4 regions of the Paenibacillus sp. FSL K6-4396 genome follow, and region 3 is predicted to be linked to each of the others. Evidence: riboswitches for the same ligand, from Rfam matches in the RefSeq annotation. Region 3 holds a riboswitch; each other region holds the start of a gene.
The links. Region 3 has a riboswitch for cyclic di-AMP ahead of MHB85_RS00150 (3D domain-containing protein). Riboswitches for the same ligand answer to the same signal wherever they lie in the genome.

Region 1: it holds a riboswitch for cyclic di-AMP, as region 3 does, so the genes downstream of both, MHB85_RS17490 (3D domain-containing protein) here and MHB85_RS00150 (3D domain-containing protein) in region 3, are expected to answer to the same signal.
Region 2: it holds a riboswitch for cyclic di-AMP, as region 3 does, so the genes downstream of both, MHB85_RS10395 (C40 family peptidase) here and MHB85_RS00150 (3D domain-containing protein) in region 3, are expected to answer to the same signal.
Region 4: it holds a riboswitch for cyclic di-AMP, as region 3 does, so the genes downstream of both, MHB85_RS07035 (hypothetical protein) here and MHB85_RS00150 (3D domain-containing protein) in region 3, are expected to answer to the same signal.

Annotation. Positions count from the first base shown of each region.
Region 1 is NZ_JBBOCR010000001.1:4,042,927-4,050,945, reverse strand. It holds gene MHB85_RS17510 (alpha-glycosidase) at 1-705, opposite strand, end outside; gene MHB85_RS17505 (M20 family metallopeptidase) at 973-2,148, opposite strand; gene MHB85_RS17500 (ABC transporter substrate-binding protein/permease) at 2,359-3,795, shown strand; gene MHB85_RS17495 (amino acid ABC transporter ATP-binding protein) at 3,782-4,504, shown strand; cyclic di-AMP (ydaO/yuaA leader) riboswitch at 4,726-4,922, shown strand; gene MHB85_RS17490 (3D domain-containing protein) at 4,925-5,599, shown strand; gene MHB85_RS17485 (polysaccharide deacetylase family protein) at 5,707-6,498, opposite strand; gene lpdD (prenylated flavin chaperone LpdD) at 6,652-6,993, shown strand; gene MHB85_RS17475 (PspA/IM30 family protein) at 7,105-7,776, shown strand; gene MHB85_RS17470 (DUF350 domain-containing protein) at 7,872-8,019, shown strand, end outside.
Region 2 is NZ_JBBOCR010000001.1:2,271,408-2,279,426, reverse strand. It holds gene MHB85_RS10410 (carbohydrate-binding protein) at 1-566, shown strand, start outside; tRNA gene MHB85_RS10405 (tRNA-Leu) at 705-788, opposite strand; gene pelA (pectate lyase) at 962-1,924, opposite strand; cyclic di-AMP (ydaO/yuaA leader) riboswitch at 2,323-2,454, shown strand; gene MHB85_RS10395 (C40 family peptidase) at 2,460-2,924, shown strand; gene MHB85_RS10390 (carboxymuconolactone decarboxylase family protein) at 3,000-3,329, opposite strand; gene MHB85_RS10385 (hypothetical protein) at 3,473-3,691, opposite strand; gene MHB85_RS10380 (hypothetical protein) at 3,811-4,140, opposite strand; gene MHB85_RS10375 (xanthine phosphoribosyltransferase) at 4,238-4,819, opposite strand; gene MHB85_RS10370 (YkvI family membrane protein) at 5,024-6,079, shown strand; gene MHB85_RS10365 (glycosyltransferase family 4 protein) at 6,209-7,339, opposite strand; gene MHB85_RS10360 (GNAT family N-acetyltransferase) at 7,643-8,019, opposite strand, start outside.
Region 3 is NZ_JBBOCR010000001.1:29,719-37,737, reverse strand. It holds gene veg (biofilm formation stimulator Veg) at 202-477, opposite strand; gene yabG (sporulation peptidase YabG) at 631-1,527, opposite strand; gene rsmA (16S rRNA (adenine(1518)-N(6)/adenine(1519)-N(6))-dimethyltransferase RsmA) at 1,587-2,489, opposite strand; gene rnmV (ribonuclease M5) at 2,494-3,039, opposite strand; gene MHB85_RS00150 (3D domain-containing protein) at 3,195-4,379, opposite strand; cyclic di-AMP (ydaO/yuaA leader) riboswitch at 4,653-4,906, opposite strand; gene MHB85_RS00145 (TatD family hydrolase) at 5,148-5,918, opposite strand; gene MHB85_RS00140 (HD domain-containing protein) at 6,251-7,528, opposite strand; gene MHB85_RS00135 (AbrB/MazE/SpoVT family DNA-binding domain-containing protein) at 7,846-8,019, shown strand, end outside.
Region 4 is NZ_JBBOCR010000001.1:1,586,462-1,594,480, reverse strand. It holds gene MHB85_RS07045 (Nramp family divalent metal transporter) at 1-1,193, shown strand, start outside; gene MHB85_RS07040 (HAD family hydrolase) at 1,336-2,019, opposite strand; gene MHB85_RS07035 (hypothetical protein) at 2,147-2,542, opposite strand; cyclic di-AMP (ydaO/yuaA leader) riboswitch at 2,661-2,836, opposite strand; gene MHB85_RS07030 (glutathione peroxidase) at 3,208-3,687, shown strand; tRNA gene MHB85_RS07025 (tRNA-Leu) at 3,836-3,918, opposite strand; gene MHB85_RS07020 (urease accessory protein UreF) at 4,364-5,065, shown strand; gene MHB85_RS07015 (hypothetical protein) at 5,332-5,535, shown strand; gene MHB85_RS07010 (hypothetical protein) at 5,563-6,198, shown strand; gene urtE (urea ABC transporter ATP-binding subunit UrtE) at 6,229-6,924, opposite strand; gene urtD (urea ABC transporter ATP-binding protein UrtD) at 6,902-7,711, opposite strand; gene urtC (urea ABC transporter permease subunit UrtC) at 7,674-8,019, opposite strand, start outside.

The DNA of each region.
Region 1 (8,019 bases), 4.0 Mb from region 3:
CATGACACGTATACCCAGGCGATGACATTCTTCTGTCAATTGTTTGAGCAGGGCATTATCGCCGAAATGAGGGTCGACTTTTTTATAATCAATCGTGTCGTATTTGTGGTAAGAATTGGCCTGGAATAACGGGGTAAAGTAAATGGCGTTCACGCCAAGTTCAGTTAAGTCATACAGATGATCCAGCACACCTTGCAGATCTCCACCAAAATAATTGTCCAACTCAGGTTTGCCACCCCAGTCATGAGTTTCTTTTGGATTCAGCTTTGGATCTCCATTAGCAAACCGTTCCGTCATGATCTGATAAAAGACAGCTTCTTTGGCCCACTCGGGCACCTTAAACACATCAATTTCATGTATATACGAGAATTCATAATATCCTCCAGTTGGATAGGGGGTTTCATAATGAATTCCATTATCCGCAAGAAAAACATCTTCTGAACCGGCAGTTATCCGAAATATATAGGTGAGACGTTTGAATTGTGGCTTGACGGCAGCCTCCCAATAATCAAACATGTTATCCGAAGCAGCCTTCTCCAATTGAATTTCCTTGTATGTTCCGTTCCAATCGTACTTATCTCCGGTCAGTGCAGTCACGTATTGCACATCATTACGTTTGGTTCGTACGCGCAGATGTATGGTAGACGAATTATAAGCATAAGCCCATTTGTCACGAGGAACATGATACATGGCTTCGAGCAGCATGACAGCACCTCCTGAATATAGGATAAGTTATAAAAACAGGTCTTTAGAACACGCAGTTATAGTTATAATTAACCAAGTTAGCCAGCAAATGAATCACATTTACTGTAATAAAATGTATTGTTTTCATCGTTTTCAAAGGTTTCTTTCACAGCATTTCCAGCTTTGTGCTGAATATACTTACAGCCAATTTAGAAAAAAGGGTGCCCTGAACAGCTTGGAATTCAAGATTGTTCAGGGCACCCCTATATAACATGTTGAAAGTGAATTTTAGCGAATAGCTTGCTCAAACTCCGTGCGGATGGTTTGAAGCAGCTCTGGCTGACTCAGTACGTCATAGGCTGTTGTAGCAAGTGCCTTTGCTCCCAGAATCATGCCATCCAGCGCGCGCTCCTGAAGTGCAAGGTCACGGAAGGCTATGGAGTGCAGGGTATGAACCTCATCCACAACACGAATGTAGGGATGGATTGCAGGACATTTCAGGGAAACGTTACCGATGTCCATAGAGCCGTGATCATTACCACTCACAATCTCTTCTTGGGGGATACCAAGTTCCATCAGATTTTGACTAAACGCAGCTGAGAATGCTTCATTGGTAACCATCTCGTCATAGGACGTTTCATAGTTGGATGTCACCAGCTTGCATCCTGTCTGGAGAGCAGAACCTTCAGCGATCTGAATCACACGTTCTGTGAGGATATTCAGTTCTTTGCGAGTTGCTGCCCGTACATAAAATTGTGCTGAAGCATAGTCGGGAATGATATTAGCTGCCTGACCTCCGTTGTTGATCACTCCATGAATGCGAACGGTACTTTTCACTTGTTGCCTGAATGCATTGATTCCGTTGAACGTTTGAATGACGGCATCAAGAGCATTAATACCTTCGTGCGGACTTGCAGCAGCATGTGAAGATCGGCCATGGAATTCAAATTGCACTGCATCAATAGCCAGCGAGCTGCCTGACTTTTCGTAGGCATAATATGGATGCGCCATGAGAGCGACATCACAGTCATCGAACAAACCTGCTTCAGCCATCGGTACTTTGGCACCACGTGTCTCTTCAGCGGGGGTGCCAAACACTTTAATCGTTCCACCTACTTCATCCAGAATGGATTTCAGCCCAACAGCAGCTCCAAGACTCATCATGCAGATCAGATGGTGACCACAAGCATGACCAATCTCCGGCAAGGCGTCATATTCACACAATAATGCAATGGTAGGGCCGGGTTTGGCCGCTGAATAGGTTCCGATAAAGGCTGTCTCCAGTCCAAGGATTGGAGCCTCTACAGTGAAACCGTGGAAGACCAGTTCTTCTTTCAAACGGGCAGAAGCGAGATACTCTTCATTTCCCAGTTCGGGGTTGGCACCGATATATGATGAAATGGCTTTAAAACGGGAAGCATATTGATCAATAACCGTCAGAATTTGTGATTTGTTAGCTGTCATTAGTAAACTCCTTATGCAAAAATGAAAATAATTCATTGATTATATCATGTTTGCTTCAATTTTTCAGAAACAAGTCAAGATTTGTAATGCCAAAATGCATTGCATAATCATGCATTGTACTTTATAATGACTCAGTCATCAACATGAGAAGCATACAAAGTATTGTAAGGGGAGAGAACAAGGTTGAAATTAATAAGTCGTTACACCATAATGCTGCTGACCTTTGTCGTTCTGCTGACAACTGCCGTTCCTGTGGCACTTGCAAGTGGGACTACAGACAATTCAAGCAGTAAAAAGCTGGTGCTCGGTACAAGTGCCGATTTTGCACCCTATGAATTCCATAAAGTGATTAATGGCAAAGATGAAATCGTCGGTTTTGATATTGAGATCGCCAAAGAGATTGCCAAAGATCTTGGCGCAGAACTTGTGATTGAGGATATGGGCTTCGACGGTCTTCTGCCTTCATTGCAGAGCGGGCGTGTTGATCTGGTAATTTCAGGTATGACGCCGACGGATGAGCGGAAGAAAAGTATCGATTTTTCCGACACCTATTATAAATCAAAACAAGTGATCATGGTTCGCAATGTGGATAAAGACAAATATCCAACCATGGCAGAACTTGAAAATGCGAAAATTGGCGTTCAGAAAGGCTCCATTCAGGAAACGATCGGACAGAGTATTCCAGGAGCGAAGCTTACTGCGCTTGATAAAATCTCGGATATTGTGCTTCAACTGCAAACAAAACGCATTGACGCGGCAATCGTTGAAGATACCGTTGCTGCAGGTTATCTGGACGATATTATTGGACTTGCTGCTGCTGTTCCGGACGAAGAGCAAGCAGAAGCGGCAATCGGGATTCGCAAAGGTAATACCGAGCTGCTAGCTGCAGTAAATGGAACACTGGAGCGATTGAAAAGTGAAGATAAAATCAATCAGATGGTGACGGACGCCAGCCTCTTGATGGCGGATAAAGCGAACAAATCACAAAATATTTTCCAAGTGTTCTGGGAGTACAAAAGTTTCTATGCTACAGGTGTAGGATACACACTTCTGTTGTCTGCACTCGGGGTTATCTTCGGGGTAATTATCGGATTGATCATCTGTTTGTTCCGTTTGCATGACGCTGCAATCTTGCGCTGGATCGGTACAGCTTACGTTGAAGTGATCCGTGGCACACCGATGCTGGTACAATTGATGATTATTTACTATGGTTTTTCCCTGAGCTTTGGCATTAACTTCACTGCACTTCAGGCAGGTATCATTACACTTTCAATCAACAGTGGTGCCTATCTGGCGGAGATTTTCCGTGCGGGTATCCAAGGTGTGGATCGTGGTCAGTTGGAGGCAGCGCGTTCATTAGGTATGGGAAGAGGCGCCGCGATGCGTTATATCATATTGCCACAAGCCTTCAAAGCTGTATTACCAGCGATTGGTAATGAATTCATAACTATCATTAAAGAATCCTCCATTATCTCCGTTATCGGTATGGTGGATATTATGTATCAGGCAAGTGTTGTCAAAAACATTACGTACCAAGGATTGAGTCCATTTTTGATTGCAGCAGCCATCTACTTTGTAATGACGTTCATTTTGTCCAAGCTGCTGGGACGACTGGAAAGGAAGTTGAGTGCAAGTGATAGACGTTAGACAATTACACAAATCTTATGGTAATAACGATGTGCTTAAGGGCATAAACGTGACGATTGGCAAAGGTGAGGTTGTCGTGGTCATCGGTCCTTCCGGTTCAGGTAAAAGTACATTCTTGCGTTGTTTGAACCTACTGGAACAGCCTACCTCAGGAGAGATTGATTTTGAAGGCGTGTCAATCACGGACCCCAAGCATAACATCAACGCAACTCGTGAGAAAATGGGCATGGTGTTCCAGCACTTCAACCTGTTCCCACACAAAACGGTAGAGCAAAATATCACGATCGCTCCGATTAAAGTGAAGAAACAATCTACTCTGGAAGCGGAGAAGATTGCTGCTGATTTGCTTAATACCGTGGGCTTGTATGATAAAAAAGATACATTCCCGAATCAGCTGTCCGGTGGACAGAAGCAGCGGATCGCCATTGCTAGAGCATTGGCCATGCAGCCTCATGTCATGCTGTTTGACGAGCCTACGTCGGCATTGGACCCCGAGATGGTCGGTGAGGTACTGGATGTCATGAAACGTCTTGCAGAAGGCGGGATGACGATGGTCATCGTAACCCATGAGATGGGTTTTGCACGTGAAGTGGGAGACCGGATCCTGTTCATGGATGGCGGGGTTATTGTGGAAGAGGGAACACCTGATGAGGTGTTTGGAGCACCGAAAAATTCACGTACACGTGATTTTCTTGCGAAAGTACTCTAAATGAAGTGATTAAATAGCGTTACTGACCTCGAGTCGGTGACGCTATTTTTTGTTTGAAAATAATCAAATATAGGATTCGGAAAAGTAACTATTCTGTTACCAAATATATAGGGGACATCTCGCCCAACAGTTTTAGAGTATTCAGTATTCTTACACGTGCTTACACATGTTAAAACCATTTGGTAAGAATTACTACAAGTTCAGGTTACAAAATTGTGATATATTGAACTCTGCCGAAACTTCCGGACAGGGAGTGCGGGGGATGTAACGATGCAGATTGTGCAGGGGGAAGATCTACAGCACACTGCTTGGGGTGAATTAGGGGTACATATCGTTTCAAATGTAATGATGAACCTATAGGATGGGCTCCTCATCCGAATCCGACAACTAACTTCGCAGGCACAATGAGGGAGGAAGACCATGATTAACAAGAAACGTATAGCCAAAACAGCAGTAGCATTAATGACAACAGCAATGCTCATTCAAGCCGTTCCGGCTCACGCCGATTCAGTTCATGTGGCCAAAGAGGGGGATACCTTCTACACCTTATCGAAACAATACGGAGTAGCAATTAACACGTTAGTTAAAGCAAACAACGACATTTCGCCTTACAACATTTATGGTGGTTTGAAAATTACGATTCCCGGTAAGTCAAACAATGTAGCAGCCGCTGCGGCAGCGGAGAGCAAGACCCAAGCGAAGACTGTTACTACAGCGAGCTTGGACGTTAACGCAGATAACAAAGTTGTTCAAGCCTGGGGTAAAACATTCGATTACAGCAAAGCTGTGAACGTAAAAGCAACGGCATACTCTGCAGATCCGTCTGAAAATGGAGGCTGGGGTGCAGTCGATTATTTCGGAAATGATCTTGAACTGGGCACGATTGCAGTTGATCCAAGTGTAATTCCACTCGGAACCAAAGTACTGGTAACTGGTCATAGCCATCCAGGATTGCCAAAACAGGCTTTTGTAGCCACAGCGCGAGATGTGGGCGGTGCAATCAAAGGTCACCGGATTGATATCTTTATCCCGGGTAGCAAACAGTCTGTAAGCTCATTTGGTTTTCAGGATATTGAGCTGTACATTCTGAAGTAGAGAGAAAATAACATTTAAAATGAATTCAAACAGGGTGTCTGCCAGTCGCTAATTCGCGATTGAACAGCACCCTTTTAATATTCTCATTATTTGGTATCACGGTCATCCTAATCTTTGGCCTTTGGCAATCCCAACATTTCGTCCAAGGTGACCAGTTCATATCCCCGATTACGCAATTCTTCAATGATTTCAGGCAAAGCCTCAACCGTGCCGTTCAGGTTTGATCCTACACCGCCTCCAGCATGTTGCAAAACGATGGAGCCGGGTTTTACAGCAGAAAGAATATTATCTTTCACCTGTTCCTTTGAAAGGCCTTTCCAGTCCAGGGAGTCTACGTTCCAGTTCACAATGCTATAGTGTTGTTTGGCAGCCCATCTCAGCTGTTCTTCATTAATGTCTCCATAAGGCGGCCGAATCATCTTGGGCGTATATCCCGCCAAACGTCGAATAATATCCCCGGTATGTAAAATTTGTTTGCGAAAGGCATTCATCGACAGCTTACTGAATTCAGGATGATTGTAGCTGTGATTACCAACCATATGCCCTTCCTTGATGATGCGTTTCACAAGATCCGGATGTTTCTCAGCACGACTACCCACGATGAAGAATGTAGCTCTGACATTGTATTTCTTCAATACATCCAGTACTTGTGGAGTAAACCGTGGATCAGGTACATCATCGAAAGTCAGTGCAACCTTCTTGGTTGAAGGACCATTGGTTTTGAACGTGTCGGCATATTTTTGACGTAACTGTCCCAATGTCAGTTGTTCTTCTTCCGCAGAATCCGAACCTGATACTGATTCACTTGGCGGGCTTGAAACATCCCGCGCTGAAACTGGAGCATGATATCCTCCGAGAAAAATAACGATAACCATCAGCATAATGAGGCGTACGCGCATAATATCGGCCTCCTTTTCCAAAATGACGTTCTCCTTGGTATACCCGGGGGTTCCATAAAATATGCGCAGTGTGAGAAGTTTCATTGCCGATTTAGCTCATGACAGCCATAATTCCTCCATATATAACATATAGAAAAGGATAGGTGGATGGGTATGAGTACATATGATTTGAAATCCATACGTTTACAGGTGATTGAAGCAGGAGAAGATAAGGTTTTTTTCGTTACCGGAGGAAAGGCGCATATTGGCGCCGTAGCCACGTTCTACGTGGATCATGAGCGCGTAAGCGGGACGACGGTCCGTATTCCTGGGCATAAAGAACAAGAGCTGTGTGAGCGGCTCGCCCGAAAGGCTGCCTTGCAGCTGAAAGTAACTGTTACGGTAATCATGGGTATTCATTTTGATTCCATCACGCGGATGCAAATCGACGAAATCGTGCAGACTGCAGAGAGGTTGATGGAGGATCATCTGAACAAAGATAAACGATCTTCCTGACATAAGTGCCATCGAATGTTTTGATTTTATTTGCTAAAATTGAAACGAGTTGTAGATTGTTACGTATGTATGTTTATATACGATGTAATATCGACTAGGAGGAATAACATAATGTCCATTTTCAAACGTTTGCGTGATCTAACCATGTCTAACATCAACGCCATTATTGACAAAGCGGAAGATCCAATCAAGATGACGGACCAATATATCCGTGACATGCAAGAGGATTTGGAAGATGCAGAGAAGGCAGTAGCTCAACAGATCGCCATTGAGAAGAAATTCAAGCAGTTATTCGAAGAGCAGGAAGCTCTTGTGAAGAAACGTGAAGAGCAGGCGCATACGGCGGCACGTGCTCAGAATCTGGATTTGGCTCGACGTGCCCTGGAAGAGAAAAAGGCTGCTGAGGAGAAGATGGTTGAGTACAAAACCAGCTATGACCAAAACAAGGCTTCGGCAGATAACCTGCGTGGCAAGCTCGACGAGATGCGTAAGCAACTGACTCAAATGAAGAACAAACGCGAAACACTGGTAGCACGTTACAATGCAGCAAAAGCCCAAACTGAAATCAACAAAGCGTTGAATGGGTTTGGTTCTGATACTGCAAGTGCTGGTATGAAGCGTATGGAAGAGAAAATGATGCAGATGGAAGCACAGGCGGAAGCAAGTAACGAAATGTCTTCCAAAGGCAAGTCTTTGGATGAAGAGTTCGAGAAGTTGGGTAAAGATCAGGCTGTTGAAGACGAACTCGCAGCATTGATGAAACAGTACGATAATAAGAACTAATACCTTGGTTGTCAGCAGGGTTAACCAGCGGAGGAGAAGAGTATTTCTCCTTCGCTTTTAAATGCGGTTCATGTTGATATGTGGGGGCTGTGTAAATGGATTTGAATATTTTGGCGATGCTGGTCTGGACCGGATCTGGTTCGGTTTTGCTGTTTGTCTTGATGTATGTAGATTCACTGTTCACGAAATATAAGGATTTTGCTGAAGTTAAGGCTGGCAATATGGCCGTTACTACACGGATGG
Region 2 (8,019 bases), 2.2 Mb from region 3:
AGAATGGTAATGCCTCCACGGTGTCTTCTTGGGTTACGGACAGCAGTCGTAACCTGGCAAGCGGGGCCTCGCTTAACGTATCCAATGGGGCCTTCTCGGCACAGCTCCCGGCTCAGAGCGTAACAACGTTTGTTGCCAACATTACTGGCGGGAATAACGGCGGAAATACAGGCAGCGGCACTACTTATGAAGCCGAGACCGGAACAACTCTTACGGATGCTACCATTGAAACGATCTACCCTGGTTACACTGGCTCCGGGTATGTTAACTTCAATGCGATGACTGGTTCAGCCATTCAATGGAACGGTATTAATAACACAATTACAGGTACTAAAAACGTAAAGTTTCGTTATGCGCTGGAAAGCGGAACCCGTAACCTCGACATTTTTGTGAACGGAACCAAAGTCATTAGCAACGACCCCTTTCCGGCAACGGGAAGCTGGTCCACTTGGGTTGAAAAAACAATACAGGTCCCCATGAACACGGGGACCAATACATTGAAAGTGGTTACCACTGGATCGGAAGGACCAAATATTGACAGCGTTAATGTTACCGCAGCACAATAAACGTTCCGTATGGCTGATGGAAGACATTTGCTGTACGTGCAGCTAAACACTAACCTGTTGGATACTAAATCTAGTGTTATATCAAAAAATGCAAAAAAAGACTCCTTAAGCTAACGCTTAAGGAGTCTTTTTATTAGATGCGGTCGAGAGGACTCGAACCTCCACGGGGGTTAGCCCACACGGACCTGAACCGTGCGCGTCTGCCAATTCCGCCACGACCGCATATTGTATCTCCGTGATCAATATCGGCGACAAGAAGTAATATATCATGTGGAATCTATCATGTCAACACTGAAAATAATAACAATAAAGCCCGAACCAGACGTCCATGTCGATTCAGGCTTTACCTTTAACTACTAAGAGTTTGGTTCATTAAAACGGAAGCATACTACAATTTACAGCTTGGAAGGCCAGTTGCCATACCATGCATACCCGCCTCTTCTTTCTTTATCAATATCACTTAATTTGTATTTAACTACCCCGTCACGACCAATAAAGATTGGTTTATCTGTTCCTATCTCATAGAAGCGTGCCCAAATTGGTGCAGCTTTGGAATCAGCGATAATTTTACTATCTCCATTAGCTCTTTCATATTTGTACCCCGTAATTTTCACCTTGTTAAACCAAGCCTCCGCTCCTTTAATGGATGCGGTAATTTTAGCGTTAGCAGATCTGGTTTTCAGAAATTTAACAATCGTTACACTCTCTCCAGCTGTCAGCGATGGCACTTCGTAGATTCTTGCGCTCGCTGGTTTAAGGGAACTGGAATCATGTTGTTGTCCCCAAGCTGTCAGCTTACCACCTGAAACGACCTGTGTATTCAAAATCGCCTCCACACCTTTGGCAACTGAATTTTTACTACGGTTAGCAAGTGTGCTGTCTATAAACGAGAAATCACCTTTGCGTGCTGCTACTTCATCCAGCATGATCATTACGTTAATCATGGCATCATCATTGTAAGTGATATGCTTGTGATATCCGGAGCTTTGGTAAACTTGTGGCCATCCGCCGTTTGAATACTGCATGTTGATCAAAAAGTTAATCCCTTTGATTGCAGCTGTGGAGTATCGGGGATCATTCGTCTTTTTAAATTCCTTCGCCAATCTTCTAATTTCTGAGTATGTAGCCTTGTTGTCTATCGTGGACTTCGCCCACTCTCCACTTGTCTGTTTATAATCTTTTCTCCAACCTCCATCCGGGAGCTGGTTCTTCAAAATATCAGAAATACTCGCTGTAGTACCTGAAGCATCCGCAGCAGATACCGTCCCTACAGGGAGAACTGCCATTCCAACTGCTGAGAACACCATCGTACATGCCAGGACAAAAGTAATTATTTTCTTTGCTTTCAAATGTAACACTCTCCTATGTTCGTTTTTATAAATCTTCCACTTCTACTTTACTTATGAAACGCGTAATTATCGCATAATAAAATCAATTTTAATCCAATATGTGGATTGGATAATCAGATAATATGCAAAAAATCGATTTTTGTCAATATATGCAACTTAATGAATATAATCTCTCTAATTCTACATAACGGGATAGTTCTTTTAACTCATGACAAACCTATTTATTTATCCAAATTCGTCTTAAACGAACCAATAATGACGTTTTTGTCATGAATGGTACCCAAACTTGATCCCTTCTTTCATATAAAAACCTTAATTCCGCTAACATTGAGGTATTACGAAGGGTTTTAAATGGGTTTGACAATTACGCATTTATGCAATATAGTTTCAAATAGTTACAAAAACTTAATTATTCATTGCCGAGTTTCATGTTTGAAAACGGGGGAACCAATTTGGGTGAATTATTCTTATACATAGGAAATATAGGGAACCTTCTACCGAACCCTTAGCTAACTCCGTAGGCATCGAAGGGAGAACATTGATTTTGAAAAAACTGATTATCTCCATTTTTGGAGCAGCTGTATTATTTACATCCGGGGCAACAAGCACAGAGGCAAGCAGTATCAACTCCGTAGTGAACAACATGACAGGTATTCCTTACAAATGGGGTGGCACGACTGTAGCCGGCTTCGACTGTTCTGGTTTTATGAGATATCTTTTCAACAAATACAGCATTGAATTGCCACGTACTTCTCAGCAGCAAGCCAAAGCAGGTACGCCAGTATCCAAGAGCAATGTTCGGACAGGTGATCTGGTGTTCTTTAATACAACAGGCAAAGGCATTTCACATACAGGTGTATATATCGGCGGCGGACAATTCGCTCATGCCTCCAGCAGTAAAGGTGTAAGCATCACGAAGTTATCGAATCCATACTTCAATGATCGTTACGTAACAGCACGTCGGGTAACTGGACAGTTTATGTATGATAAAATGTTAGGTAAAATGTAATTCACATACAAAAAGGCATCGGTTATTAACCGGATGCCTTTTTTGTACTTAGAAAAATGTATGTTGCATCGCTTACTAATTCAGCGCCTTCTGCACTCGCATCGCACCCTGAGAGAGGGCATGTCCTCCTCCAACAGCTCCGGCCACCGCAACGGTCTCCATAATCTCCTGATCTGTTGCTCCCTTGGCACGGGCTTCTTCTACATGGTAGAAGGTACATACCTCATTGTTGGCGAATAATCCAATCCCAAGCGCAATTAGCTGTTTTGTCTTGGCATCAATCACGCCAGGTTGGAAACATTCTCCGGTAAACTCATGATACGACTTCACCACACCTGGCAGTACATCGCTTAATGCTCCAATCTGATCCTTGTAGGCATGAACTTTATCATTCATCAATGTCATGGCTTGTAGCACACCCTCTCGGCTTATAGTTACAGATCTTCCTCACTGTACCTATCTTCTCTCCCGAGTGAGCCAATTATGCCAAGATATCATGGTAATTCCAAACATTTAAACGCTCATGGCTCTGCCATAATCATAAGCTATTACTCACTAAGTGGACTCTGGCGCGGCTCGCTGAACAGCTGATATTTGTAACTGCGATCCAGCTTAACTACACGTCGATTCTGACGTCGGATAAGTACCTGCTCGCCATCCCAGGCAACAACAATCCCGGTTACATCGTTCGATTCCAGCTCGTCCCGTACTACTCTAACTTTCTCACCTGACAGACGCAGGGCGTCCAATTCTGTATCACTAATCATTCGCATGGCTCCTATATTCCAAATTTATTTACAAAAAGAGACCTAAATGAAATGTCATTTAGGTCTCACGTGACTGTATTAGACTGTCATGTCATTCGAAATTATGTCCCGACTGAAAGTTACCGCTGCGCGTGCTCTTTGCTGTCGTTCTTCTCGAACCAAAAATCAAGCACTTTGGCGGACATCACACGTTCTTCAAGGTACTCCACTTGATGCGGTGTAAATTGTTCTTTCCAAGAGAAGGACAACTCTTCGCACAAGCCTACAATCGTCAGTAATTCTGACCAGGCAACATAGCGTTTGTACCAGAAAAATTGAGGATGTTCAATCATATAGGGATAAAGGTCATCGAATTCCGTATGTTTACAATCTAGGGCACGTTCAAAATGAACTTTCGATTCCGCCAGCTTATCATTAAAAAATTGTTCTGTTGCCGGTTGGTTCCCCATGGTGTTGCCTCCTCTCCCTAACATAACCCCATTATAAATGAAATCGGCGGTCATGCAAAGGCATAGTTCAAAAAATAGGCCCTATTCCTTTAAAATGTCACATTTCGTTATCGTCAAATTGTACTGTTCCATCGTTCAGGGAACGAATGCGTACCAAGGCTTCCACCGGAATACCCTGTTCACGAATCGTGCGTGCCCCTGCCTGGAAACTTTTCTCGACCACAACGCCGAATCCGACGAGTTCCGCGCCAGAACGCTCAATAATTTTGATGACGCCACGAGCCGCATCTCCATTGGCAATAATATCATCAATGAACAAAATGCGGTCATTCTCATGAATGAACTCGCGGGATACCATAATGTCAGTTACAATTCCTTTGGTAAAGGACGGTACACGTTCACAGTAAGCATCAGGATCAGCCAGAAGTGTTTTTTTACGACGGGCGAATACAAGGGGCACCCCAAGTTCATAGGCTGCGGCAAACGCAACCGGAATCCCTGAGGATTCTACCGTGATTACCCGAGTTACTCCACTTTCACGAAAACGGGCAGCAAACTCACGTCCCATCTCCATCGTTAATGCAGGATCAATCTGGTGGTTCAACAGACCATCCAGCTTTAATACTTGATCCGAGATAACCACACCTTCTTGTAAAATTCGTTGTTTCAATAATTCCATGATTTGACCTCCCAAGCCTATCCTATGAGGTAAAAGTATCATATATCTATCTATAAGTTCAAGCGAAATTGCCTGGGCGCTGTCCTTGAGAAGCAATTCAAGCCAAAGCTCATTATCGATTGTCATGACTTTCGTGGGTCAAGCATACCTTGTACCATGGTACCCGCATGTCCAAACTATACAGGGGCCTGAGAGGGGAAACACATGAAACAGGCATTTCGGGTGCTGCAGATCGCATTTACATACATCGGAACGGTTGTCGGAGCCGGCTTCGCTACAGGGCAGGAAATTTTGCAGTTTTTTACCCAGTATGGCAAATGGGCCACCATCACCATAGGCTTATCCACCATGCTCTTTGTCTGGTTAGGTACCAAAATGATGCTGATCGCTCACGATACCGGGTCCCGCTCTTATGAGGACCTGAACAAACATTTATTCGGGCCCAAGGCGGGCAAATGGATCACCTGGGTGACCCTTCTCATTCTCATTGGCGTGAACAGCGTCATGCTTGCCGGAGCAGGTTCCGTCTTTGTCGAACATCTAGGTTTGCATTATCAGACCGGTCTGATCGTCACACTTGTAGGGACATATCTGCTTCTCGGTCGGGGCATCCAGGCTATCCTTCAAATGAATAGCATCGTCGTGCCCATGATGCTGCTGTTATCTCTGCTCATGATCACTAGTACCATCCATCATCCAGGAGCTTCCCGATTCATCACATTGACGACAGACTCAAACCCTATTCAAGTATGGCTGTCTCCATTGTTGTATAGTTCGTTCAATCTGGCGTTAGCTCAAGCTGTTCTTGTGCCCGTTGGCAACCAGATTCGCAGTCGGAATGTGCTGAAGTGGGGCGGAGTATTGGGTGGAATTGGCGTAGGTTTCATGCTGATGGCAGCTCATTTTGCCATGTCAGCACAGATGCCCGGCATCATCCAATTCGAAATTCCGATGGGCAGCATTGCCTTTCAACTTGGATGGGCAGTACAATCTGTATATGTATCCCTTATTTTCATGGAAATATTCAGTACATTTGTTGCCGATATCTACGGCATGACCTTGCAACTCAGACAACATATACGCATTCATCCCCGTTTCATTACATTAACCATTATGCTGCTGTGTTACTCACTCAGTCAGTTTGGATTCAGTTCTCTACTATCCATCCTTTATCCTATCTTCGGAAGTTTGGCACTGTTCTGGGCAGCCAAATTGGTATTAAACCGCTGGGGTGCCTTCCGTGGACGCAAAAATATATAAATGGTGATGTACTTCATGAATATGAGCATCCGTTTGCTTCATACCATAATTCATCACTCATGCGCCTTCCTTTTGCATGAAAAAAAAGCCGCTGTTTAGCACAGCGGCTCGCACTTTTTGCTCTCTCTTTTAGGCCTTGCTGGGAAACTGTAAATACATCTTCTTCAACTCATTGACCGATCTGCCGAGCGAGTAATGTGTTTTGGCTTTTTCACACGCTGAACGGGCAAGTTCATAACGATAAGCCGGGTCCAGCATCACCTTTTCAAGCGCTTCAGCCAATGCAGAAGGATCTTCTGCCGGTACAAGCAACCCATTGCTACCGTTCTCGATCTGTTCCGGTATACCACCTACATCCGTACCCACAAGGGCAAGACAACTCAGCGCCGCTTCAGCGAAGACGGAACCAAATGCTTCTGCCCGTGAAGGAAGTACAAAAATATCAAAGAATGGCATGAATTCCTCAGGGTGCAGTGTGTAACCATAAAAGATGGTCTCATTATAGATCCCCAATCGCTGTGCCAATTCTTCCAGATCAGGACGAATCGGTCCATCTCCAATAATATGTAACACATAATCATGACCTCGGCCCTTCAGTTCCGCACAGGCTTTGAAAAGAATATCCAACCCTTTCGCCGGAACAAGCCGACATACCGTGACCAGTTGTGGTATCGCATTATCATGAGGAATCGGCTTAAACCGCTTCTCATCAAATCCATTGGGAATCACACCGATGACATCAGGTTCCTTCACGTAGGGCGCCAGATAACGACGGAACGAATCCGACACCGTTAAGAGACGCTCTGCCTGGTGTTCCAGCTCACCATATATCGCAAGCAGGAATCGATGCTCCGGTCCATCCGTTTCAATGCGTCCATTAAGTATTAATTCTCGTTCATAACTGGAGTGAATCGTCTGAATGAGGGGTGTATCCGGGAAAACCGTTCTCATCGCAAGTCCTGCAATTGGGTGGTGGGCATGGATCAGATCATAAGGCTTCTGAATACGCAGTTTGGTCCACCAAAGATAATCACGATAGGTTTGAATATATTTTTGGACAACAGGACTATCCTGATATTCCGTCCAGTCAAACGTTTCGAAATGAACTTCCTCTCTGCCCTTGTTGCGAATTCGCTTTGGCAACGAGAACAGATCCATTTCCCACCTCGGGGCTGTAAATCTCTCTTGCATATACGGAATCATAGAGGATACACCTCCGGGCTGCTCCGGAGGAAAGAAAAGCGCCTGCAGCAATTTCACCGTTAGTTTCCCCCTTTTTAACTTACGTTCTTTCAATGCATCTTCATTCATGATCCATTTATATCTGGATACGGCTATAGTATCCATTATGACATAGCGAAGCCGGAACATCTATATTACGAAAGATACTGCAAACTTTTGGCTATTTAAACCGCTCATTCAAAGCAAAACTGACTAAGCTTTTTTTCACCAACTCGTATATACAACATATTCATGAAACGTGCCACTCAGAAGCAAAATCTTTAAACCAGCAGTCAACTCCTCGCGATTGTCGTCAATCTTTCCATTGGACAGTCCGAATTCTCAGCTCAGTGGCTGCACGGGCTTCTCATATGTACTGTAACCATCGGTCTCTCCCAAAAAAGTATACCCGTTCCGCGCGTAAAAGGCGTTCAACGTAGCATTGCCCGCTCCGCAATCTAACCGAACAGTATGTTTGCCTTCAAAATGTATCCCGCTGCTGGACCATTGCAAAATGGACCGTCCCAGACCGCTCTGAGCATATTTTCTTCGAATCGCTAGCCGATGCAGATAAATTGCGCCATCTTCGGCATAAGCTTTTGAACCCCAAAGATGAATATCCCAAGGACTTGGCTGAACCAAAAGAATGACCATCCCCGCTACGTCCGCCCCCTTTTTAAATACAAACACATCCCCACGGCGAATCGCCCCTGCCGTAT
Region 3 (8,019 bases):
CGTTTTGGACATCTTGTCATCAGGCTATATTCAGTTTCCTGCATTGCTTTAAGAAACTGTCCTTCACCTGTCCATATAGTATGCCGCGACCGTTCCTCGCTCATTCCTGAGTATGTATGGGTTACGTTAGAGGACGAATTGGTGTTTAAAAAAACAAAAAAGCGATCCGCCTTGTGGGGCGAATCGCCTGTAAATCGATACTTACGTCTCCATATAGGAGCTATGCGTCTGGCTGCCCGGGTCATAAACCATGACTTCCACCGACTCCGTAAGTATATCCGCATAACTATAAGATACTCGCTTGAAGGTTTCTTGCTCCTCATCAAGCTTAACAATAAAAACAGAAGGGTACGTTTCTTCCAATACACCCGTACGCTCAATGGTCTTACGGCGGCCACCATTAGCCCGCAACATAATTTTCTGACCAATATGTGCATCGAGATTGCGTTTGATATCCAACAGCGTGTTTTTAGCCATTGTCGACGACCACCTCTTTTCTTGTCCATTATACCGGATTTTACAGTCATTGTCAAATCAAAACTAATTATTATATCAGCATCAAAAAGTTGTTGTCAATGAATTTTTTTGCAAACAAAAAAAGCCCCAAATTGGGACTTTAAATGGCCTACATCAGACTGCCGACGGGTTCACTTTTAACGTAGATAAATCATTCAGCCCAGGCAGACCTACCCGGTAACTCCCCCGTGTCTCGACACCACCCACACCCTGGCTACCACTGATGGTATTGTGCAGAACATCACTCATATTGACCGTATCACGCACAGATGTGAAGGAGGCCTTGGCTGCCACATAGACCGGGTCAAGTGCATGAATGAGAATTCTGCCTGGAGAACTGGCAAAGTTCGCTCCAGCGCGCAGCAGTGCCTCAAAATGGGACTGACAGGCCCCTGCCACAATAGTGAGTGCGTCCAGATGGCGTTCATATTGTCTGGCCACCTGAATGGCCGACACAAAATTTTGCGAGTTCTTGTAGCTACCAAGACTATATAAGTCATAGGGCTGACGTGTCTTTAGCACCCCATCATGACCCGTAATAACTACGATATCCGGACGTACTTTGGGTAATAAGCGGTATAAGGTATCTGCCATTGCCGATTCATGGACATATTGTCCCTCTGCGGGCACACGAAGTTGCTCATAGAGATCCATACTTTTTTTCAAATAGTTCGGATCTCCATCCAGATGAAGCACCTTTCCAGGCATTTCAAAATAAGCCGGTTCCTGCTGAGCAGACCAATCCTGTACCAGACCTTCGCGATTCCGCTCAGCCTGTTCCATACGATTCTGCTGCAGGCGGGACAGGGTCTGATGTGCTTTAACATGCGCCTGTCTGGTCTTGGCGCTTTGCGGTTCATAGGGAACCTGTATCAAATCGTCCACCGGGGAATCGGCAAGCAGCCGGAACTCAGTCCCTTTAATGACCGCAGCATCCAACTGGAGGCCTTCCACCCGAAAAGTCACATCGCCGCCGTATGACTTCCGAACGACCAAGTCTCCGATATTCATCAACGTAATCACCTCTACCCCATCGTATGGGCAGAGACCCGGTTTGGTTCATTCAAATTTTACAGCGCTGCACGTACCCCTGCTTCCCACATTACGGTGCTGAGTGTGGCATACTCTTGCAGACTCAACGTCTCTCCACGTCGGGACGGTTGAATACCTGCCTGCTCCAGCAGAATGTCTGCCTGTCCCCGGTTATCCTTTGTGAAGAAACGTGCTTTCAAGTTGTTTGAGATTGTTTTTCTCCGCTGGGCAAAAGAAGCCTGTACCACTTCGAAGTAGTGTGCTTCATCCGGAATCTCCACTGGCGGTTGCTCGCGCACTTTCAGCTTAATGACAGCCGATTCCACATTAGGTTGCGGAATGAAGACCGTGGGCGGCACAATACACACAAGCTCCGGCGTACTGTAATACTGAACTGCGATGCTTAGACTGCCGTAATCTTTTGATCCTGGTGCAGCAGCCATCCGTTCAGCCACTTCTTTTTGGATCATGACAACAATACTGTCTACCGGCAGCTTCTCTTCCAACAGTTTCATCATGATTGGAGTCGTTACATAATAAGGCAGGTTAGCCACGACACTGACTTTGTCCACGGATGCAAAATCCGTATTAAACAACTCAGCCAGATCAAGCTTCAACACATCCCCATGATGAACACGTACATTCGAATAAGGCTGCATCACTTCTCCCAGGATTGGGATCAAGCGCTGATCAATCTCTACGGCTGTGACAGGACCGGCTACCCGAGCCAGTCGCTCCGTAAGGGCTCCAATACCCGGCCCGATCTCTAGTGCGCCCTTGGACTCGTCCAGGTCGGCTGCATTAACGATTTTGTTCAGTATATTTTGATCGATCAGAAAGTTCTGACCCAGACTTTTCTTAAATGAGAATCCATGTTTTTGAATAATCTCCTTCGTTCGCTTGGGCGTTGCAATTTCTATCGTATCTTCCATGTCCTTCATATGCTCACAATCCTTCACGTTCAATTTGCGCTAATGCTGTAGAGAACTCTTCCCGTGTAATCTGAAATACACTGAGACGTTTGTGGAACTGCTTACCGTTACAATAACCGATGCCCAGCAGATTGCCCATCTCCATGCGACGTGCAGCAGCCTGCGGATGCACGATAAGTCCTGCCGCGATCAGGTCCTCCCAATCGATCAGACTCGGAGCACCTTCGTATGATGTATGTACGCGCGCCAGAGCATGACGGATCGCCTCTGGTGAGGCATTCTCCACCCCAATGTCTCCTTTGCGCGTTGCATCGGCTTCCGGAATGAAAGCATGCTTGCATCCAGGCACCTTATTCGCAATAATTTTACGAATGCGTTCGCCGGCATGATCCGGATCTGTCAGTACAATGACTCCCCGTCTCTCCTGAGCAAGCGCAATCCGCTTCAGAATGCGTTGGTTGATGGCTGATCCACCTGTTTCTATTGTATCGGCTTCCACGGCCCGACGGATGGCTACCGTATCATCACGGCCTTCCACCACAATGACTTCTTTTATCATGTTCCATTTCTTCCTTTCTAACGCAAAAAGAAGAGGAATATCCTCTTCTCTGCCAAACGGCGGGGGAGACTGAATTCAGACTCCTCCGCCGCATATTCCGCATGAATCATTCATGCAACTATTTTATAGCATTCCCATTTCAAAGTAAAACGATTTTAGTTCGCTTCCGGCTTCACCGGACCGATCACGTAGACCGTCTTGCCTTTCTTGCGTCCAAAATTCAGGGCATGCTTCACACTGTCATAATACACATCAATTTTGTTCCCTTTAATCGCACCGCCTGTGTCTTCCGCACGACGGAATCCCAGACCTTCGATATATACCCACCAGCCAATTGGAATGACTTTGGGATCAACCGCAATGGTGCGCCCTTCCGTTACACGAGTACCGGAAGCTGTTTTAGTTCCAATGCCAGGCTCTTCAGAAGAGTAGGCAGTCATGGATACATTTTTAAGTACTTTGGAGTATTTAAAAGAAGTCCCGGATACGGTAATCACTTTGCTGCCCGAGGCAGATGTTTTCTTCGAGTTCGTTGTTGTAGCCTTTTTGGTTGTTGAAGTTTGAGCCGATACGGTCTGAATCTCAGGTTCTTTCACGACCGGTTTTGCTTTGGTGCCGACAGCGATCACTTTATCTACACGATTATTCGCGACAGATTTGCGGACCATTTTTTTGGAGACCAATTCTCCATCCTGAAATACCTTTTCGATATGCTGCACAAGTTTGCCTTCTTTGCCGTTCACAACGACACGGTTATCCCCTTTGTACAAGCTAGGGTCAGCCGTTTTAATGACTTTGTAAGCGATCGGTTGCTCTACTTCGACTGTACGCTTTGTTACGCGCACTACACGGATCTTCATCTCCGCTTTGATCGCAGTTCCAAGCGCCGGATACACTTTATCATTACTTTCAACTTGAATACCTGATTTTTGAATTGCATCTTCTACCGATGAATCCGTTGTATACAGAGTCTTGGTGTCTCCGTCTGCCGTAATGTTAACTGGAACGGCCCGCTCAATAACAATTCGGTCTCCATCTGTAATTGCCCCGTTCATGGACATGGATACCTTATCGTGAGGGCTGACTGTGATCGACTGCTCCTCCAGCATTTCCTGAAGCATTCCTGTACGAGTCTCTACCACCTGAGCTTTGCCATCAATAACCAGTGAAATTTGTTTCCCGGCCTGACCGTAAACGACTAACAAGATCATGATTGTAAGCGCAATTGAGAAAATCGCGATCAATGCCATTTGACGCATGTTCTCATGCTTCCACCGCAACGCGAAAGACTTACTGGATGATCGTGACTCATGGGTCTCTTCTGGTTGGAATGTGCCCACTTCTCCGTCCTCCTTCATAGCCTCGCCGTCTAAAGTAATGCATGATGTCTTTGACGTGACTATACCAAATTTTCTACAGAACACAGATTGGACCAACATAATCCGGTTCTGCACCATGAATCAATCTTCGCAACATGATGTCATCCTCCTGAATACCTACCGTATGATGACAATATTTCTTTTATTCAAAAACAAAAAAGCCAAAGAAAGAGTGTAAGAGGAACTCTTTCGTGGCTTCCGAATGATTTTGAATATCGGAAATTCATGCACGAGGTTGCCTCTCTTTTTCCGCTTGCGAGGTTAGCTGTCGGGTTCGGGCGAAAGAGAGCCGCCCTATCTTGGGTCACCCGCTCATGGCGGACGCCCTTGAATTCACCCCGAGACCCAAAGAAGAAATCAAATACGGCTTCGCAGATCCCTTCGCTGCTTTTGGGTCAGCGAACGTTGCGCATCGGCCAAATACACCGATGTTTAAGCCCTATTGGTTCCCCCGCTCTCCGTTAACGGAGACTCAGCGAGACTGATTCATGAAAGTAATGTTGTTTCATCGGAAAGTGTCCCTTTGTTCATCCCCCGAACATCTGTCCAATTTTCCGCACAACAATTCACTGAAAAGATGATATCCTGTTTTGATGCATGTTGTAAAGCGTTGATCAAGTACGTTTTTCTGAATATTTGGTTAAAATATTGTAATATTCTTGATTTATTTGGATCAAAGAGCAAATTACCTCCGCTTACCTGCCTTTTTCGCCTCATTTGCTCGTTTTTTTAACGAATTCCAAATCGTTCCATGGCATTTTTGGTTGTTATTGCAGCAATTTCCTCCACCGAAATGCCTTTAATTTCCGCAGCTGCCTCTGCAACCAGACGTACATGCGCTGTCTCATTTCGCTTTCCACGATAAGGGTGAGGTGTCAAATATGGAGCATCTGTTTCAATGAAAAACCGGTCCATAGGAACCTTCTCCAGCACCTCTTTGGGCTGCTTTGCATTTTTGAATGTGATCGGTCCTCCGAAGGAGAGATGGAAGCCCATATCGAGACAACTTTTGGCTGTTTCCCAGCTACCCGAGAACGAGTGCATCACACCACCAACTTCACCCGCTTTCTCTTCACGCAAAATTCTTATGATATCCTCATGTGCATCCCGATTATGGATGACAATCGGCATGTTTACTTCACGCGCCAAAGCAATTTGTTGTCGTAATACGCGATGCTGTATTTCTTTTGGTGATGTATCCCAATGATAATCCAATCCAATCTCACCGATCGCAACCACTTTTTCATGTTTGCATAAAGATGCAATCCACTCCAAATCGCCGTCCTGCATTGTGATCGCATCTACGGGATGCCACCCTACAGCTGCATATATAAAGTCATATGTTTCAGCGAGTTTCATTGTGGTTGGAATTGTCTCCCGGTTAAAACCAATGTTGATCATGCGACCAACTCCTGCATCCACAGCACGCTGAATCATGTCCTCGCGGTCCTCGTCGAATTGTGGTGCATCCAGATGTGTATGTGTGTCGAACAGCATCATGTCTGTATCTCCCTTCATGTCGAAATAACGACTATCTTCTTTTTCAAAATCACATTTGTAAAATTCAATAATTCAATGACTCATACATAAAACATTTTGGGTATCTGTGTATTACATCATTACGTTTGTTTCTTCACAACTACAATATATAGAAGATATACGGATATTCTGATCTATATATTGCTATTTGTGCTTATTCTCCCTGCTTGCATTTACAAAATTATGTCGATCTACATATACGCCCCATTAAAGCAGATTACTGTATCATGAAAAATAGCTCTTTTAGAAAGTGTTTTGATATCGAAATTCTTCATCGGATTATACCCACACGATTACAAGAAATAGGGGCGTATATGTGACGGTAATTCGTGAATAATCGCATCCACCTTGTTTTGCGGGTAATACAAATGATGTTTCCCTCGGTGAAGCCCACTGATGGAACGGACAATGTCAGATACTTCTGACAACTCACGTAAATTGTCCTGTCGATCCAGAAGAAGAATCTGCTTATCTGTGGATTCATCCGGACGAAACACATCATACGGATTATCCGAGGGAAAATCAATTTCAAGATCATATTCGGGATCGAGACCAGCCTGTACAAAAGCTTCCCGAATCTCTTCCATCATTGTCAAGTCGACCTGTTCAAGCTCTACATACTTATATAACTTGCGATCCATAAAACGTTCGCATAACTCACTTAGAACAGTATCGTCCTCCTTTCGCCACTGTGTAAATGCCGTCTGAATTAAGGCTTCATCCAACTGCAAATATTCATCTACGGATAATTCTCCTCCAAATAATTGAGGGAGTGGATCAATCATGAAGCGAAATTGAAAACCATGCTGTATGAGTGTTTTTGCTCGCTTGAATATTTGCCGCAATATAATTTCAGAACTACGAGTTACCGGATGGAAGTAAATCTGCCAATACATCTGGTACCGAGACATGAGGTAATCCTCCACAGCATGCATGCCTGACTCCTTGACTACAATCCGCCCATGATAAGGACGCAGCATCCGAAGGATACGATCAAGGTCAATCGTGCCGTAATTTACACCTGTAAAATAGGCATCCCTGAGCAAATAGTCCATTCGGTCTGCATCAAGCGGACTGGTCACCAAGTTCACCACAATCGGCTTTTCATACGTTTTTTGAATGACAGACGCTACTTTCTCAGGAAAATCAGGAGCATACCGTCTTAAGATCGCCCCTACTTCGGTATCACCTGTAATAATGCGACAAGTCCAATCTTCGTGATTCATGTCAAAAGCTTCCTCGATGGAGTGAGAGAATGGCCCATGCCCGAGATCATGAAGTAGAGCTGCACACAGAGCTACAATCTTTTCTTCCTTCGGCCAATCCGAATAATGACTTCTTTCAAATTGAGAGATGATCTTGCGTGTGATCTCATAAACACCTAGTGAATGTGAGAACCGACTATGCTCTGCTCCGTGAAAGGTAAGGTAAGAAGTACCCAGCTGACGAATCCGGCGTAGACGCTGAAATTCCGGGGTGTTAATTAACTGCCATATAACCGGATCTTGCACGTGGATATAATTATGTACCGGATCTTTGAATACTTTCTCTTCCGTTAAACGTTGTTCCATGTCGACTCACTCCTTTAATTCCTTTTATATTAACGCTTTGAGCTCTGCGATTCACCTAATATTCGACACCATATGACGAACTTTGTCGAATGAAGTAGTTTTGTCGTTTTCCAAATCGACAAAGCTGACATTGAGGTTTAAATGCGAAAAACTGCTGCCAATCCCTTACCACCAGTAACCTTGTGAAAAACACCCTTAATTTTAAGCTAATTTTAAGGTTGACTGATTTGGGAATCGTTGGTATGATGAGTATCATAAAACATAAAATAATGTCGAATAATGACAAAGATAGTTAGCTGAGAGGAGCACTGATTATAATGATGAAATCAACAGGTATTGTAAGAAAAGTGGACGAACTGGGACGGGTAGTTATTCCAATTGAATTGCGCCGTACGCTCGGTATTGGTGAAAAAGATGCTCTGGAAATCTACGTTGACGGCGAGCGCATCATGTTGAAAAAATACGAGCCTGCTTGTATCTTCTGTGGTAAT
Region 4 (8,019 bases), 1.6 Mb from region 3:
CCGTAGGTTACATGGACCCCGGGAACTGGGCAACAGATATCGCAGGCGGCTCGCAGTTCGGGTACACCTTGTTATCCGTTATCCTGTTATCGAACCTGATGGCCGTTGTCCTTCAGTCGCTGGCTGGCAAACTCGGTATCGTCACTGGACGGGATCTGGCTCAAGCCTGTCGTGAACGATTCAGCATGCCTGTTGTCGTGATGTTATGGATTCTGTGTGAACTCGCCATTGCAGCTACCGATCTGGCTGAGGTCATAGGTTCTGCTATCGCATTAAAGCTGTTATTTAACATCCCCATGTTATATGGCGTTATTATCACCGCAGTTGATGTACTCCTGATTCTTGTACTGCAAAACAAAGGTTTCCGCGCTTTGGAAACACTCGTCATTGTGCTAATGGCGACCATTGCCCTCTGCTTCGGGATTGACCTCTTCCTGGCGAAACCCGATATGGGCGGTGTTCTCCATGGTTTTGTACCAAATGTTGAGATTTTGCAAAACCCGGCCATGCTCTATATCGCTATTGGTATTATTGGAGCAACTGTGATGCCGCATAATCTGTATCTGCATTCTTCCATTGTGCAGACCCGTCAGATCGAACAGACCGCACAGGGCAAAAAAGAAGCTATTCGGTACTCGACCATGGATTCTACAATCGCGTTGACACTGGCCCTGTTCATCAATGCGGCCATCCTGATTGTATCTGCTGCTGTATTCCACAGTGCTGGTATGACGCAGGTTGCCGAGATCGCAGATGCCTATCATCTGCTGACACCTCTATTGGGTACTACGGTTGCAAGTATTCTGTTCGGTGTGGCGCTGCTAGCATCAGGTCAGAACTCTACCCTTACAGGTACACTCGCTGGGCAGATCGTTATGGAAGGTTTCCTGAACATTCGAATTCCGGCTTGGCTGCGCAGACTGGTCACACGTCTGATCGCCATCATCCCGGCGGTAATTGTGACAGCCATTGCAGGAGAACATGGCACAGAAGAACTGCTCATTTTGAGCCAGGTCGTGCTGTCGCTTCAACTGCCCTTTGCTGTGATTCCCCTGGTGTTGTTCACAAGTGATAAAAAAAGTATGGGTGCATTCGCCAACAAATTGTGGCTCAAAATCATCTCATGGGTCATTGCCGCGATTATCGTTGTGCTGAATGTATATCTGATCATTCAGACGATTCGGTTATTCTAATCTCGTTCTTATCGACTAAATCCTAAAAAGGCTGATCAACTCCGGTATTCTATACCCAAGTTGATCAGCCTTTATTGTTGCAATACAGCAACATGTTTCCTTTTATAATAAAACTCATACTCCAATAAATAACCATCTGAATCTAATTCTGATTTGGCATCAGTAACGGCAGGAGTTGATCCAATGAATCCACAGTCCAATCCGCACGTTTGTCATCCGATAGTTCTGGCTGGAATCTTCCGTAACCCTGCATAATTCGAATCGTACGCATGCCCAGCTTCCGAGCAGGTATAATGTCGTTATCAATCCGATCACCGATCATGACGGCTTCCTCCGGTTCACAACCAGCCTGCTTCAAGGCCACAGCGTATAACTCAGGGTCTGGCTTGGACACTCCTTCTTCAGCCGAACACGCCAGAACATCAACATACTTCCGCAAGCCGTAGCTCTCCAGTCTCTCTTCCGTTCCAGGACTCTGATTGGCAATAATGCCAATGCGATAATACCGTGACAACTGCTGAAGAACGGAATCCGCTGAAGGAAAAGGATGTTCAAGATCTTTTTGAAATTTCAGCTTGTCCTGAATCTGTTTTTGGTGTCCCTCGTCTTCAACGAATGTGCGAATCGCCACTCTCATAGGCCATTGCTCATATTTTCGGTAACAGTTCGCAAACAGTTCGCGTACCGCCTCAATTGTCACCGGATACCCCAAAGCACAAGCTTCACGGACGAACTGTCCGATAATATCATCAACCGGCTCCCATTCATCCACCAGCGTATCTCCAACATCAAAAAACAACCATTTCAATCCACCTACATCCGGCACACCAATTCCTCCTTGTAAGCATAAAAAAGAAGACTCACCATCACGCATGAGTCTCCTCAAACTTCCGTTTATCGATACATTCAATTATAACAGGCACCTTACACCTGAGCAATCACAAGCTATGGCATTAACCATTGAGGAGAAAGCCAACTTCCCCATTGAGCGAATATACAATCCGGTCTGCGCCCATGCCCCGATAGATGCCCTTAGGATGACTCTGCTCCGTAATCACGCACAGGGATTTCGAAGTCCATGAACGGCAGATCTGTAAATAACGACAGGTCAGATTCAGGCTGTTCTCGAAAATAAACACGTTACCTACGCTGCCCTGCGGCAAAAACCATTTTTGAGCTGCAGCTGTATTCATGCGAATGACATGTTCTACTCCGATTCTACGGAGTCTGCGCTCTTCCCCTGCACTGTTGGTTAGAACGGCAAACGGCATTTTTTTGTACATCAGCAATTTAATAAATTTGCGTCCTGCTTCATTTGGAGCAGTCACTAAAATCATCTCAGTATCCATCATTCGTTCCTCCCTTGGCGTGAAAAGACAACAAAAAAGAAGCGTGGGGGACCAAGGCCTCCCGAACGCTTCTTAAATAACCCATGGCGAAAACACCATGAACCAGCGTACGGCTTGTTGCCTCTCCCTTTAACGCTTACGAGGTTAGCTGACGGATTCGGGCGCGAGAGTCGCCCTATTTCCGGCTGTCACCGGAAAATTCACCCCATGAATGCCCACTGTCCTGGACAGCGCATTCCGTTGGTTCCCCCGTTTCCCATTCATCAATGAATGGAAACTCAGCGATTAAAACATCGTTCGTATATCTTAAGGTAAGATCGAGCGATATTATCGTTTGTTTCGTTTTTCAAGTACAATTTAGTTTAAATTGAAATTACGTTATGAATCATACACCCCCGCCATGACGGTGTAAAGTCCTTACAGATCACCAAATCGGCAGATTTTTGCCAATACTCGTTTATAATAACGCTTACAATAAGGTTATACTCTATCCACCTCTTCAAGGCTATCTAATTCTCACTCTGACGAAAATCACTTCGCAATTCATTCACGTATTCTGCACAACTTGCCTGTTTTGATGCTATTAACACCACATTAGTTTTGCAATATTTAATTGTAGCCAATATAATAGAAGATATAAGAGTAAATAAATGGAGGCGATTTAGATGACAGTCTACGATTACAAAGTGAATACCCTTCGCGGTCAAGAAGTTGAAATGTCCGACTACCGTGACAAAGTGCTCCTGATTGTGAATACGGCAAGCTCATGCGGCCTTACTCCTCAATTCAAAGGTCTGCAAGAACTGCAAGACAAGTTTCAAGATGCTCCATTTGAAGTTCTTGGTTTCCCAAGCAACCAGTTTGCACAGGAAAAAGGATCTTCCGACGATATTGCCGAGTTCTGTCAGATGAATTATGGCGTAAGCTTCCCAATGTTTGAGAAAATTGATGTGAACGGCTCAAGCGCTCACCCTCTTTTCCAACACCTTAGCACAGAAGCTCCTGGCCTGCTCGGTTCCAAAGCAATCAAATGGAACTTCACCAAATTCCTTGTGGATCAGAACGGACAGGTACTGAAACGTTATGCTCCCAAAACAACACCGGACAAGATTGAAGAAGATATCAAGAACTTACTTCAAAAATAATACACAGGCCACCCGTAGCCGTAAGGTAGAGCACCATTGCCCCGGTAATGGATGGCTTTTTTTCTCAACCCAGATGTCATACTGTTCGAAAAAGACAAAAAAAGAAGCTCTCCAATAACGGAAAGCTTCTTCTTCATCGTTCATATGATGCGGTCGAGAGGACTCGAACCTCCACGGGCATACGCCCACTACCCCCTCAAGATAGCGTGTCTGCCATTCCACCACGACCGCATGTCGTAAATAATCGGCAACAGAATTGATTATACCGGGTTCAGAACTAAAAGTAAAGTATTTTTTAATACTACTTTTTCAGCTAGGCATTTTCATCAAAAATCGCATAATCTCGTCATCTTTACCCATGAACTGCATATTATTAGATTTGATCTCCTCTTTTTCGGTAAGAGCCGATCTTGTTGATTCATTTATATATAGTCCTTCCTTCTATATAGTTCTCCCTGCACTCCACCACACAAATGACACATTAAAGTTATATAAAATAACACAAATATTAAATAACAGATTTAATCCATTAAATTTCACGGATACCATTGACAAAAAGCGGACATTTATGGGAAGATAACTATCATATAATTCGGATTTATAAACATAAAGCAAACAAAAAGGATTATAGATGTCACTATAAGTGACATTTAACGAACACAGGAGGCGAATGATTGTGAACCGTGGGAATAAGCTGCTCGATTATGTCAACCTGCTTGATTCCTCTATTCAGGTTGGAGGGTTCACCCATTCCTTCGGCATGGATATCCATATCAGGGAGGGTACCATTCGTAATGCTGAAGATCTCGAATCATTCATGCGTTGTCAGTTGCATCCCAGCATCGTTCGTCTTGAAGGTATGGCCATCAAAGGCATCTATACCGCAGCAGATCACAAAGATACATGGCGGATAGCTCTAATCGACAAGCTCGTCCATGTTCAGCGAACCCCTGGAGATCTCAGAGAACAAGCTGCCGCCATGGGTAAACGATTGATCAGACTTGCACGTGCTCTGCACCCCTGGATTGAATTCAGCCAGCTCGAACAGATCTTTGCCAAATACGATTCGGTTGGCTGCCTCTCCACTGTTCACGCCTGGATTAACCACCACCTCGACATCCCGGTCGAGGAGGCGGTCCTTGGTTACCTGCATTCAGCCATGAATGCCTGCATAACCGAAGCCTCCAAAGTCATTCCCCTGAACAACGATACAACCAAGGATCTGATGGTCCGCCTGGCCACAGATCTGGAGAATGAATGGAAGACCGTCAGCGCCTCGGCTGCGGATGGACTGGCACAGCCAACCTCGATGTCCATGAAATCGTTTTTCCCCAGTTTCCATATGCTTGGAGCTGGACTTCATGCCTACAGGGCCTAATCCTCTTCCTCCTCATACCTGCTCCCCTTCATTCAGACAAACTAAAAAACACGCGGCAACCTCCTTGCCGACGTGTTTTTTGTCATTTTATTTGTTTTATTTACGTATTTACGCCATTTATCATCACAAAATACACTTTTTTCCGTCTTTTTTAATTGTTAGATGACGAATTTGCGTATATAATGAAACATACAGCTCGCATTTCTATATATTCTACATGATGAAAGGGCGGCTGAATACTACATTCTAACCAGGGGTGAACCCTTTTGAACAAGAAAAAACCAGTTACTCCGTTCGGATGGGCCATCAAACGACGGCTAACCGAACTTCAAGTGGACCAGAAGACCTTTTGTGAACAGCATGGCATCCCACCCTATCGTTTATCCAATCTTATTCACGGCACACGCAAAGCAACCCGATTCAGGCACCTGGTCGCTGATATTTTGGATATTCCAGATGAACTGAGATAAGATTTCTGCCAAAGGAGGGTCTCATCCATGAGACATGTTACATCCGATCTGGAGAGGCTGTCGTTCCAGTCCATACGTCACCAGCTCATCATCGTTGATGACAATTGGATTATCCAAAGTTGTAACCGTGCCTGGCAACAGGGACTTGGTCAATGCTCACCAAACCCGGATATACACAGTAGTTATAGACATTACCTGCATCTGACGGAAGCCTGGGCAAAACGGGGCAAGAACGCTAACATGGCACTTGTCGCACAGAATTTGAAAGAACGCGGAATACCCTTTAATCGAAATCATACATATGACATCTGCGTATATACTGTATACAATGAAAAGAGGTGGTTTCGTGTAGAACTCACCCCTCTATCTTATGCAAATTCAATTCTGGATACCGATCTCGCTTTGATTGCACACATGGATATTACCGAACAGAGAAAGACAGAACACCAATTGAAGAAGGCATTGTCTGAAGTGCGCACATTGCGCGGACTGCTGCCTATTTGCGCCGTCTGCAAACAAATCAAGGACGAAGAGGAACATTGGAACTCCGTTGAGAGTTATCTGGAGAAGCATACCCACGCCGAATTCACCCATGACATCTGTCCGGAATGCATCCGGCGGTTATATCCCAAATACTCGAATATCCTGGACAAGCGTTCCTGAAACCTTTCTCCACTCGCCGACTAACTACAACTATACGGAGAGATGATGTTCAAACTGCGACATATCCAGTTCTTGCGGTGTCCCGTGCAGGGTTATGGTTCCTTTGTCCATGATATAGATGTAATCTGCGGCACTTCGTACAAAATCGATACTCTGCTCTACCAGCAAAACCGAGAGGTTCCCCTTTGCCTTGAGCTGCAAAATAACCTGCCGAATGTCCTCCACGATAGAAGGCTGGATGCCTTCTGTCGGCTCATCAAGTAGCAACAACCCCGGACGCGAAGCCAATGCCCGGGCGAATGCCAACTGTTGCTGCTGTCCACCACTCAGATCCCCGCCCTGCCGTCCATACATCGTCGCAAGCACTGGAAACATCGCCAGTACATCCTCCGGGAACGTTTTTACTCCCGGCGCACTTGTCTCCAGACCGAGCAATAAGTTATCTTTCACCGTAAGCTGCGGGAAAATTTCCCGCCCCTGCGGTACATAACCGATCCCTGCCCTTGCCCGCTTGGCTGTGTCCAAAGTGGATAACTCCTGATTTTGCCACTGAATACTGCCCTTGCGTGTTTTGAGCAACCCCATTAATGTTTTCATCAACGTTGTTTTCCCTACACCGTTACGGCCCATCAGACACACCACCTGTCCAGGCTGTACATCCAGGTTCACACCACGAAGCACATTGCTTTCCCCGTAGCCGGATTCAATTCGTTGCAGCGACAGCATGGTCATCCCTCCTTTTGCCCAGATACACTTCGGCCACTTTCGGATCTGCCTGTACCTCCACCATCGTACCTTCCTTCAGCAGTTTCCCTTCATGCATCACCGTTACCTTGGCTGCGAACTCTCGCACAAACTCCATATCATGCTCCACCACCACAACCGAGCGTTCACGCGCAATCTCTTGCAGAAGTCGCCCGGTCTTGTGTGTTTCTTCATCCGTCATGCCTGCGGCTGGTTCGTCCAGCAACAACACACGTGGCTCCTGGAGAAGCAGCATGCCGATCTCCAGCCACTGCTTCTCCCCATGCGATAATGCTCCTGCACGAGCATCAACGCGATCTTGCAGACCAATCTGGAGGGTAACATGCTCCATGGCAGCACTCATTTTCCCATATCGACGAATACCGATGGCTTGCAAAGGGGAACGGCGAGTCTCCGCCGCCAGCGTCAGATTCTCCTGCACCGTCAGACCTGCAAAGATCGATGGCGCCTGGAATTTGCGTCCCACACCTTTGCGAACAATCTGGTGCTCCTTCAGTCGTGTTAATTCCGTGCCATCCGCCATCTTCACCGAGCCGGACATGGGTTTTGTTTTGCCGCATATCACATCCAGCATCGTTGTTTTCCCAGCACCATTGGGTCCGATCAGAAAATGCAGGTCATGTTCATGCAGCTTCAGATTCATTTCTTTGACCGCAACGAACCCACCAAAGGCGACCGTAATATCCTCGGCTACCAACACCACTGATTCCTCAGTAGACTTCAGGTTTTTCCCGAGTGACTTGGACATGCGCACTCTCTCCTCTCCGCTTCAGCAAGCGAACGACATGACGATACACACCTACAATTCCGTTTGGCATGAACAAAACTACCGTTACAAAGAGCCCACCAATGACAAACAGCCACCCTTCGGGATAAGCCTCACTTATGCCTGTTTTGGCTGCATTCAGCACCACCGCTCCGATGACCGCTCCAATAAGCGTACCGCGACCACCCAGCGCAACCCACAGGACCATCTCAATGGAGGGCACAATCCCCATCATCGAAGGCGAGATAATACCCACCTGAAGAACAAACAACATGCCCGCGATGCCTGCA